DNA from 3 places in the Rhizobium sp. WSM4643 genome. Region 1 is predicted to be linked to each of the others. Evidence: riboswitches for the same ligand, from Rfam matches in the RefSeq annotation. Region 1 holds a riboswitch; each other region holds the start of a gene.
The links. Region 1 has a riboswitch for cobalamin ahead of N1937_RS18025 (CbtB domain-containing protein). Riboswitches for the same ligand answer to the same signal wherever they lie in the genome.
Positions count from the first base shown of each region.

Region 2: another riboswitch for cobalamin. It lies ahead of nrdH (glutaredoxin-like protein NrdH); the one in region 1 lies ahead of N1937_RS18025 (CbtB domain-containing protein).
Region 3: another riboswitch for cobalamin. It lies ahead of bluB (5,6-dimethylbenzimidazole synthase); the one in region 1 lies ahead of N1937_RS18025 (CbtB domain-containing protein).

Region 1 is NZ_CP104040.1:3,616,132-3,619,399, reverse strand. Features, by position in the region: gene N1937_RS18035 (putative bifunctional diguanylate cyclase/phosphodiesterase) at 1-210, opposite strand, end outside; gene N1937_RS18030 (histidine phosphatase family protein) at 663-1,217, opposite strand; adenosylcobalamin (AdoCbl) riboswitch at 1,294-1,431, shown strand; gene N1937_RS18025 (CbtB domain-containing protein) at 1,445-1,654, shown strand; gene N1937_RS18020 (CbtA family protein) at 1,681-2,415, shown strand; gene N1937_RS18015 (hypothetical protein) at 2,672-3,268, shown strand, end outside.
Region 2 is NZ_CP104040.1:3,962,483-3,965,750, reverse strand. Features, by position in the region: gene N1937_RS19630 (heavy metal translocating P-type ATPase) at 1-1,252, shown strand, start outside; cobalamin riboswitch at 1,448-1,671, shown strand; gene nrdH (glutaredoxin-like protein NrdH) at 1,937-2,158, shown strand; gene nrdI (class Ib ribonucleoside-diphosphate reductase assembly flavoprotein NrdI) at 2,171-2,575, shown strand; gene nrdE (class 1b ribonucleoside-diphosphate reductase subunit alpha) at 2,554-3,268, shown strand, end outside.
Region 3 is NZ_CP104040.1:2,258,182-2,261,449, reverse strand. Features, by position in the region: gene N1937_RS11445 (methyl-accepting chemotaxis protein) at 1-878, opposite strand, end outside; gene N1937_RS11440 (hypothetical protein) at 1,066-1,311, shown strand; cobalamin riboswitch at 1,279-1,465, shown strand; gene bluB (5,6-dimethylbenzimidazole synthase) at 1,508-2,197, shown strand; gene N1937_RS11430 (DUF2865 domain-containing protein) at 2,271-3,268, opposite strand, start outside.

The DNA.
Region 1 (3,268 bases):
GATGCGCAGCACCGAATAGATGAAGCTCATGGCGCCGGCGATGCCGAGCGCCAGAACGAGCTTGTCGGCGCCATACTCGCCGAATCCGATCAGGAAGGCGACCAGGCTGTCGTCGAGCTGTAGCAGCGTGCCGAGAAGCCAGAGGGTCACTCCAGACACCACGATCGACACGCATTGCCGTCCGGCCCTGCTTTGGAAAAACACCGGCATCATGCCTTCTCCATCTCCACCTTCGCGGAAATATCACGAAAGTCTGAAATGTTTGTTGAAACCAGAAGGCGAATTATCAGAGGCAGCAGCCTGTTGCGTGCCGCAGAGAGACCCGACAGGCTTGTGGGGAATCAGGGCGTCGTTATCAGCGCGATGCCCTTGATTGTTCGGAAGACTGGCTCATGCGGGAGAACGAAGGCGAGCGTGCTAATGCATCGCTCGCCCTTTCCAGTGCTTCAGGCGGTGACGATCAGCAGCGGAACGCTGACAATGAGACCGACCAGAACCGTGACTGTGGCGACACGCATGAAACGCAGGCGTCGTGTGCGCTCGCCACTCCAATCATATGTCATTCTTCCATCTCCTTGGGACAAGGAAGTAGTTCCCGCAAAGCCGGGTTCAACAGAGATGACGCGATTTGCTTGTGCAAAGCTGGATAAGATCAGCAGTCTCTAATGCTGGAAGCGCAGAGACCAACGCTGTCCGTTGCTGGTCATGCGGATAACGGAAAGCGGCTCGACGTCGCTCAGCCAGAAGGAGGAGAGTGGCGCCTGAAGCACATGCACGATCGCTGCCCGGATGACGGCCGCATGGCTGATTGCAATGATGTGGCCGTCGAGAACAGTCTGTCCATCCATCCAGCCGGCGATGCGCTTGCGCAGATCAACAAGGCTCTCGCCGCCATGCGGAGCCGCTTCCGGATCGCTCATCCACCCCATGAGGTTTTCCGGCTCTTCGGTCCCGATCGCCGCGATTGACCTGCCGGCCCAGCGGCCATGGTCACAGTCGCAAAGCGCCTGATCTATCCGGGCTTGGAGGCGGAGCGCGTCAGCAGTCTGACGGGCGCGCAAGGCGGGGCTCGTGACAATGCGATCGGCGCGGGGCGGGGGGGTCATCCTGCCGGCCTCCTCTACTGCCTTGTCCTCGAGCGGTTCGTCGAGCGGGAACAGGGCCTTGCGGCTTGCTGCCGTCGCGCCGTGGCAGATCCAGGTGAGGCGCGTGTTCACAGTCGTTCTTGTCTCCCGAATGCTGCGACAGCGTCCTTCGCCGGCTTGTGAAGTTTCGTTGACAGTCTCTTCGGCGTGCAGATATAACCGTGCTGTTGCGGGTTTGGAAGCCGGTGTAAGTCCGGCGCGGTCGCGCCACTGTGACCAGCGTGAGCTCTTCGCGCTGGAAGTCAGACCCTACTGCACAAGCACTCTTTCGACTGAACGCGTCATTCCCGGAGGAATACATGTCTGACACCACTTTCGCGCCCGTTGCTGTACCGGCGCCGATCCCTGTAGGCGAGATCCTGCCCTGGGCGATCTTCGGCGGCCTGCTGATGCTCATCGTCCTCTATTTCGTCGGCACCGAGGAAGGCGCGATGGCGCTGTTCAACGGCATGTATGTGCACGAATTCGTGCATGACGGCCGCCATCTCCTCGGCTTTCCCTGCCATTAACGCGCTTCGCGATCGGAGTTCCTAACATGGTTGGAAATCTTCTGCTTCGCGGCATGCTCGCGGGCCTGATGGCTGGCATCCTCGTTTTCGCTTTCGCCCATACTTTCGGCGAGCCGCTGGTCGATGCGGCGATCGCCTTCGAGGAGGCAAGCGCCCAGGCGGCCGGCGAGGCTGCCGAACCCGAAATCGTAAGCCGCGCCACACAGGCCGGTCTTGGCCTTTTCACCGGCGTCATGGCCTACAGCGTCGCCGTCGGCGGGCTCTTTGCGCTCGCCTTCGCTTTCGTGCAAGGCCGCTTCAGCAGCCTTTCGCCACGCGGCACCTCGGCCGTCATCGCCATCGCCGCGTTCGTGGCGGTTGTCCTCGTTCCCGGTATCAAGTATCCGGCCAACCCGCCGGCGGTCGGCAATCCCGACACGATCGGTGCCAGGACCGAGCTTTTCTTCCTGATGATCGTCGTCTCGCTTGCGGCGCTGGTTGCCGCAGTGGCGCTGTCGCGCCGCCTTTCCGAGCGTTTCGGTCTCTGGAACGGCGCGATCATCGCCGGCATCGCCTATCTCGTCTTCATCGGCCTCGTGCTCTATCTGCTGCCGCCGATCAACGAGGTGCCGGAGAACTTCTCGGCGATGATGCTCTGGCGGTTCCGCACGACCTCACTCGGCATGCATGTGATCCTCTGGGCAACCTTGGGCCTTGCCTTCGGAGCATTGGCGGAAAAGCGGCTTGCGGTTAAGGGCGGGCTGCGGCCAGCGTTTCGGTGATCCGGCGTATCGAGGTGGCGACTTGCTACCCCTTCTCCCCAGCGGGGAGAAGGTGGCCCGAAGGGTCGGATGAGGGGGCCGCACGGCGCGCCCTATATGTTGCCCTTCGCTTGTGCTCAGTGCATTCGCAGCTTTGCTGCTCACCCCCTCATCTGCCTGCCGGCATCTTCTCCCCTTGGGGAGAAGGGATATGTGGCGGCGCCGTATTCCTCTCTCGTCCGTCAGGAGTCCGAGGACAGGAAGGCAAGTTGGCGGGATGGCACGCTATCTCTATCGACGGCTTGCATTTCTTGGTCTCAGCGCGACCTTGCTTCTATTCATTGCCGGAAGCGCTTTTGCCCATAGTCGCAGCGATGGCGGCAGCCATGCAGGCCTGGATATCCCGGAAATTTCCCATGGCGAGATGGCAGTCATGTCTGACTATCGCAGTGGGATTATCGACCTTGCATCCCGTGCAGTCGATACGAACGAGCCGTTTCGCCGCATGCTGAACTATGCCGAGATCCAGTATTCCTACTGTCTGTGGGGCCGGATGCCGGGCAGCGTGACGGCTGAGGAAAGCCCGTTCAACGAATGCGCCCATGCCTATCTGGCCGCGACCAAGGCCGTCTTGCTTTCGATGCGCGAGATGCCGCGGGAGAGGGCTGCTGCAGGCGAAATCATTTCCGCTGTCGATGCTGACATGGTGCGGCGCGGTCTCGCGCTCATCACCTGCCGGTTCAGCGGCGAGGCCTTCAACACAGCCGATATCGTCAAGCCGCGCTGGAGCGGGATCCCATTCCATGCCGCCAGCATGGCGTCTCTGACGGGGCTTGCCTCTTTGTTCGGCCTGGGTGTGTTTGCGCTTCGCCGC
Region 2 (3,268 bases), 350 kb from region 1:
CGACAACACCATCGCCCGTGTCGTCAAGCTGGTGGAGGAAGCGCAGGAATCGAAGGCGCCGACCGAACGCTTCATCGATCGGTTTTCGCGCTATTACACGCCCGGCGTGGTCGTGGTCGCAGCGCTGGTCGCGGTCGTTCCGCCGCTGCTGTTCGCTGGGCCATGGGGCGAATGGGTCTATAAGGGCCTTGCCATCCTTTTGATCGGCTGCCCCTGCGCGCTCGTCATTTCGACGCCGGCGGCAATTGCCGCCTCGCTTTCGACAGGTGCGCGGCGCGGGCTGCTGATGAAGGGCGGCGCGGTGCTGGAAACGCTCGGCAAGGTGACGATGGTCGCCTTCGACAAGACAGGCACGCTGACGGAAGGCAGGCCTCAGGTCACCGATATCATCTCCTTCGGATTGAGCGAGGCGCAGGTGCTGTCGCGCGCGGCGGTGCTGGAGCAAGGCTCCAGCCATCCGCTGGCGCTGGCGATCCTCAACCGCGCCAAGTCAGTCGGCGTTCCCGTGCCGCCGGCCCTCGAGCTGGAAGCGCTGGCGGGCAAGGGCGTCAGCGGCAAAGTCGGCGGCGAGACGCTGGACCTGCTGTCGCCGCCCGCCGCCCGTGAGCGCGGGGCGCTCAGTGCTGAACAGGATGCACGCATCGCGGCGCTGAACGACGAGGGCAAGAGCGTGTCGGTGCTGCTCGTCAACGGTGTTGCGGCCGGCCTGATCGCCATGCGCGACGAGCCGCGTGAGGATGCCGAGGCCGGGCTCGCTGCCCTCAAATCAGCAGGCATCAAGGCGATGATGTTGACGGGCGACAACAAGCGGACGGCAGCAGCCGTTGCCGGCATCCTTGGCATCGACTGGCGCGGCGAGATGATGCCGGAGGACAAGCAGCAGATCGTCGGCGAATTGAAGCGCCAGGGTTTCATCGTCGCCAAAGTCGGCGACGGCATCAACGATGCTCCGGCGCTGGCGGCTGCCGATATCGGCATTGCTATGGGCGGCGGCACCGATGTGGCGCTGGAGACGGCGGATGCCGCCGTGTTGCACGGACGCGTTAGCGATGTGGCGCGGATGATCGAACTTTCCAAACGCACGATGCGCAACATCCTGCAGAACATCACCATCGCCCTCGGATTGAAGGCGGTGTTTCTGGTGACGACGATCGCCGGCATCACCGGGCTCTGGCCGGCGATCCTCGCCGATACCGGCGCCACCGTGCTGGTGACGATCAACGCGCTGAGGCTGCTTCGGATAAAAATATAACTTTTCTGACTTCCTCCTCCGGCGCTCGTCACCGGCGGGATGTGCCATCGACGATTCGAGCCAGATCTCGAATCGAAAATCGCGGGACCGGCCATAGGTCGGCTCTCATCGTGGGGGCTCCCAGGAACGTAGCGATTTCAAACCTGTCGTAACGCAATGCACAAACCATCCGTTGACGCGAATTTGGATTGGCGTACTATATCTAGTGTTCGAGGTTCCATCGATTCGTGAGGATCGGTGGCTAAGACGGGAATACGGTGCGCCTCGCCATCATGGCGCGGCAATGCCGGAGCTGCCCCCGCAACTGTAAGCGGCGAGCAACTGTCCGATTTCAGGTCACTGGAGCATGACGCTCCGGGAAGGCTGGGCAGGCGCTTTGACCCGTGAGCCAGGAGACCTGCCTCGAACGAAACGTCCACGGGCGGGGTGTCCGGAAGGTCGCGTTGCGTTGCTGCGGGGAATCTCCGCATCGCGTTTCGCAGGCCCGAGCCTCCGCCCCCGAAACCTTCGCATTGAGCCACTTCGGGGTGAAGTCATGTCAGTATCTCAGTTCAGGCCGCCACCCGCTAGACGTAGACGGCGGAGCTGAACAGCCGCATAGCTCAAATCACCAGAGATTTTTCGACGGATATCGGCAGATTTCCGATCGATCTCCTGCGTCCCAATCGCATCACGAGGAATATCATGACCATTACCGTCTACAGCAAGCCTGCCTGCGTCCAGTGCATCGCCACCTACCGTGCCCTCGACCGGTTGGGTGTCGATTATGACATCGTCGATATCTCTGAGGATGCCGAAGCGCTCGATCGTGTCCGCAGCCTCGGCTACATGCAGGCGCCTGTCGTCATCGCCGGCGAGCAGCATTGGGCGGGCTTCCGCCCTGACATGATCAGCGCGCTCTCCTGATCGAGAAAAGCGATGGGCCTGATCGTCTATTATTCCAGCCGATCCGAGAACACCCATCGGTTCGTCGCCAAGCTCGGACTGCGCGCAACGCGCATTCCGCCAAGTGGCGCTGACGCGTTCCATATCCGCGAACCCTTCGTGCTTGTTGTGCCGACCTATAGCGGCGACGGCGGCAAGGGTGCCGTTCCCAAGCAGGTGATCCGTTTCCTCAACGATGCGGAAAACCGAGGACACATCCGCGGCGTGATTGCCGCGGGCAACAGCAATTTCGGCGAGACATACGGGCTCGCCGGCGACGTCATCTCGCAGAAATGCCAGGTGCCTTACCTCTACAGGTTCGAGCTGCTGGGCACGGAAGCGGATGTCGCCAACGTCAAACACGGACTGGAACGGTTTTGGACACGGGAACAACTCTGACGCGGGATGCGGGCGCAAAACCGCATAACACTTTTGCTCATCCCGCCGGCGAACGCCCTTTGAAAGCGGCGGAAACGCTCGACTATCACGCGCTGAATGCGATGCTGAACCTCTATGACGATGAGGGACGGATCCAGCTCGACAAGGATCGAATGGCTGCCAAGCAGTATTTCCTGCAGCATGTGAACCAGAATACGGTGTTCTTTCACAACCTTCGGGAAAAGCTCGATTACCTCGTGACCGAGGGCTATTACGAGCAGGAGGTTCTCGATCAGTATTCCTTCAATTTCGTGCGCGACCTGTTCGACCAGGCCTATGCCAAGAAATTCCGTTTCCCGACCTTCCTCGGCGCCTTCAAATACTACACCAGCTATACGCTGAAGACCTTCGACGGAAAGCGCTATCTCGAGCGCTATGAGGACCGCATTTGCATGGTAGCGCTGGCCTTGGCGCGCGGCGACGAGACCCTTGCCCGCGGCATGGTGGAGGAGATCATTTCCGGCCGCTTCCAGCCGGCGACGCCGACCTTCCTCAATGCCGGCAAGAAGCAGCGCGGCGAACTGGTTTCCTGCTTCCTGCTGCGCGTTGAGGACAATATGGAATCGATTGGCCGGTCGATCAATTCGGCGCTGCAATTGTCGAAGCGTGGTGGCGGCGTGGCGCTGTCATTGACGAACATCCGCGAGGCGGGCG
Region 3 (3,268 bases), 1.4 Mb from region 1:
AATGCATTTGCGAGAGCGTTCATGACCAGCCGTTGCGTGTTGCTGGCCTCTTCGGTCAGCAATGCGTTGCGCGCCCGTTCGGCGTCGAGCGAAGCGCTCTGCTCGGCAGCGGCCTGCTCTCTCTCGACCTTCGCAATCGCCTCGTGACGGAAAACTTCCAATGCCCGCGCCAGAAAGCCGATCTCGTCGCCATTTTCCCTGTAGGTGACGGGAGAGACCAGATCGCCTTTCTGCAACGCGCTGATTCGTTCGCTGATCACCCTGATGGGCCGGCCAACGAGGCTGCGCATGGCGAGAAGGAAGGCAACGACGGCCATGGCGGTGATCGCGGACTGCGTGAGCAGCGAAATGAGAACTTTCTGCCTGACTTCGGAAGCGATTTTTTCGACGGACCAGTTCGTGACGATGTAACCGGTGGCCTTGCCCGACTTATCCAGCGGGAGCGGCGCGATGATCGTCACGACGCCGGCAGATATTCTACCGTCATCGATGGTCGTCTTTTCCGGTTTCGCGCTCAAGCTCTTTGCCAGATCGGTTGGTGCCGGCAAACCACTGACGCCATCGCGCGCCCAGGTATCGACGGCGGCAGGTTCGGCGTTGAATGCGGCAAACTGCACGAGATCGAGCGAGGGGTCGTCGCGATAGAGCGAATAAGCCTCTCGAACCGCGTTCGCCTTCCCCCATTTGACGCCGCCCGCCGCCAGAGATGCAAATTGCTCGGCATTCTTGGACCAGTTCGCCTTGGCGCCATCGATCAAGGCCCGGGTTTCGTACATCCAGGTATAGGTGGCGAAAGCGGAAATGCCGCAGAGGTTCACGGCAACGATAATCGCCGCCAGCTTGGCGGTCAGAGGCATCGTTTTCAAAAATTGGAACATTCCGCGGCGGCCTAGAATTGCGGCTCAGTCGGACATGTTCCGGACTGGCGTATCAATACGGGCATCGACGCTGACGGTCACATCACGAGCCCTCATGCCCATGTCCTGATAGCAACCCAAAACGCGTAAACGCAGTGTGTATTTGATGTGTGAATAAATCATAAAGTAGAATGGGGTGCTGGGGTACATGCGGGTCGTTTCACCCTGGCGCCTGCCGGCGCCAAGCCCAGCCAACCGGCGGGTACTGCCGTATCGCGCTGGACGGTGGAGGAATAGAGATACGCTGGGCAACGGCATTGATCGCGGTTGCCTGGCTGCTGTCGGCGTCATCGACATCGCCGAAGGCTACATGCAGCGTGTCGGCGGCTTGCGGGCCGCCTTGCCGCCGCCGCGCTTTCCTGAAATAGATGCGCCGTCAGGTGCCCGCCGGTAAGGCGGGAGAATCGGGAATCCGGTGCAAAGCCGGAACGTGCCCAACGCTGTAAGGCCGACGTTTGCCGCTTATCACGCCACTGGCTTCTTGCCGGGAAGGCTGCGGCAGACGGATGACGCCCAGTCAGAAGACCGGCCTGGCTAGATAGACCGATCCGCGCGGACGGCGGGGCGGTTGCGTTGTTGGGGATTTGACGATGCGACCCTTTGATGAGGATGCCCTTTCGGCGGCGTCCGGTTTTTCCTTGGCCGAACGCGAGGCCGTCTATTATGCGATCATGACGCGGCGCGACGTTCGCAGCCAGTTCCTGCCTGATCCCTTGCCAGACGATGTCGTGGAGCGTCTGTTGACGGCCGCCCATCACGCGCCGTCGGTTGGTTTCATGCAGCCGTGGAATTTCATTCTGGTGAAAAGCCCGACTGTGCGGGCGCGCGTCCGGAATGCCTTTGCCAGCGCCAACGAGGAGGCGGCGCTGATGTTCGAAGGCGAACGGCGGCAGGCATATCGTTCGCTTAAGCTCGAAGGCATTACGGAGGCGCCGCTCGGGATCTGCGTGACCTGCGATCCCACCCGCGGCGGCAGCGTGGTGCTGGGGCGTACGCACAATCCGAGGATGGATAGCTATTCCACAGTCTGCGCCATCCAGAACCTCTGGCTTGCCGCGCGGGCGGAAGGGGTCGGCGTCGGCTGGGTCAGCATCTTTCGTGAAGGCGACCTGAAAAGCATTCTCGGCATACCCGAGCATATCGAGGTGGTCGCCTGGCTCTGTGCCGGTTTCGTCGATCGGCTCTATGACGAGCCGGAACTCTCCGTCAAAGGCTGGCGGCAGCGGCTGCCGCTCGAGGAACTCGTCTTTCATGATGGATGGGGACGAAGCGAGCCCTAAATAAAGTGCGTCGCATCGAAGATGCATGTCGTAGTCCCAAAACCGCCGCGCGGTTTGGGTGGCTTGATTGATATCACTGCTGTTGTTGTGGTTGCGGGCCCGGCGTTGCCGGATTGGTGAGGTCGATCGAGCCCTGATCGCCGGCCAGAAACTGGGGGCCGACCTGACGGACGCGGTTCTGCGTCGGATCGTAGGGGCGTTCGGGAACGGATGATTGCGGCGCAGCTGCGGCATCCTTCGCCGGGGGATTGGTGCGGATGGTGGTGATGGAGCTCTGCTGCGGCGGTTCGCTCACCACCTGCTTGCCGCGCATCTCCTCATAATAGGCGGTGAGATTGCAGGCGCAGGAGGACTTTTCCCCGGGCGTGCGGTTCTTGTAGGCAAAGGCATTTTTCATGGCGCTGTAGGGCGTGCCCGTTGCGACCGAGATCATGTTCGAGGCTTCGGTGCTCGTCACGTCACGATAGAACAGTTCGGTCTCGATGCCCGGGCACATCTTGGCGCAGGTCTGGGCGTCGCGGCCGAAATCGACCGATGTGGCGTTCGAGCTGATCGGGAAGAAGCCGCCGTCGCAACTGCGCACGCACATGGTGCTGACCGGAGATAGCATCTCGGCCCGCGGCACACCGTAACGCGGATCGACCTCGTCACCACCGCCGAGCGGAATGAAGGTATCGGTGCGCATCGCCTGTTCCTCGACGCTTGGAGCCGGTTCGTCGGCGCTGCGATCGCTCGGGGCATAGACGTTTTCGCTGTTGCAGCCATTGCGGTCGAGAGCGGCGGTCAGCTCGCGGCGCGCGTCGTCATTGCCGTCGGTCTGGTTGCGCAGCTCCTCACGGCGGTCCTGGAGATAGCGGATGTTGTCGATCATGCGGGCTTCGGACTGCGAGAGCTCGGTGCAATAATCGGCATTCTCGCCGCCGATGACGACCATGCTTCCCGAGGTGCAGCCGTTGCCGCGCAGCTCGTTGCGGACCTTGCGCAGCTCGAGGTTCTGCTCGGCCATGGCGCCGGCATATTGGCGCGCTTCCGAGCCGTTGTTATTGCCGATCGACCGCGGCAGGTCGGCGA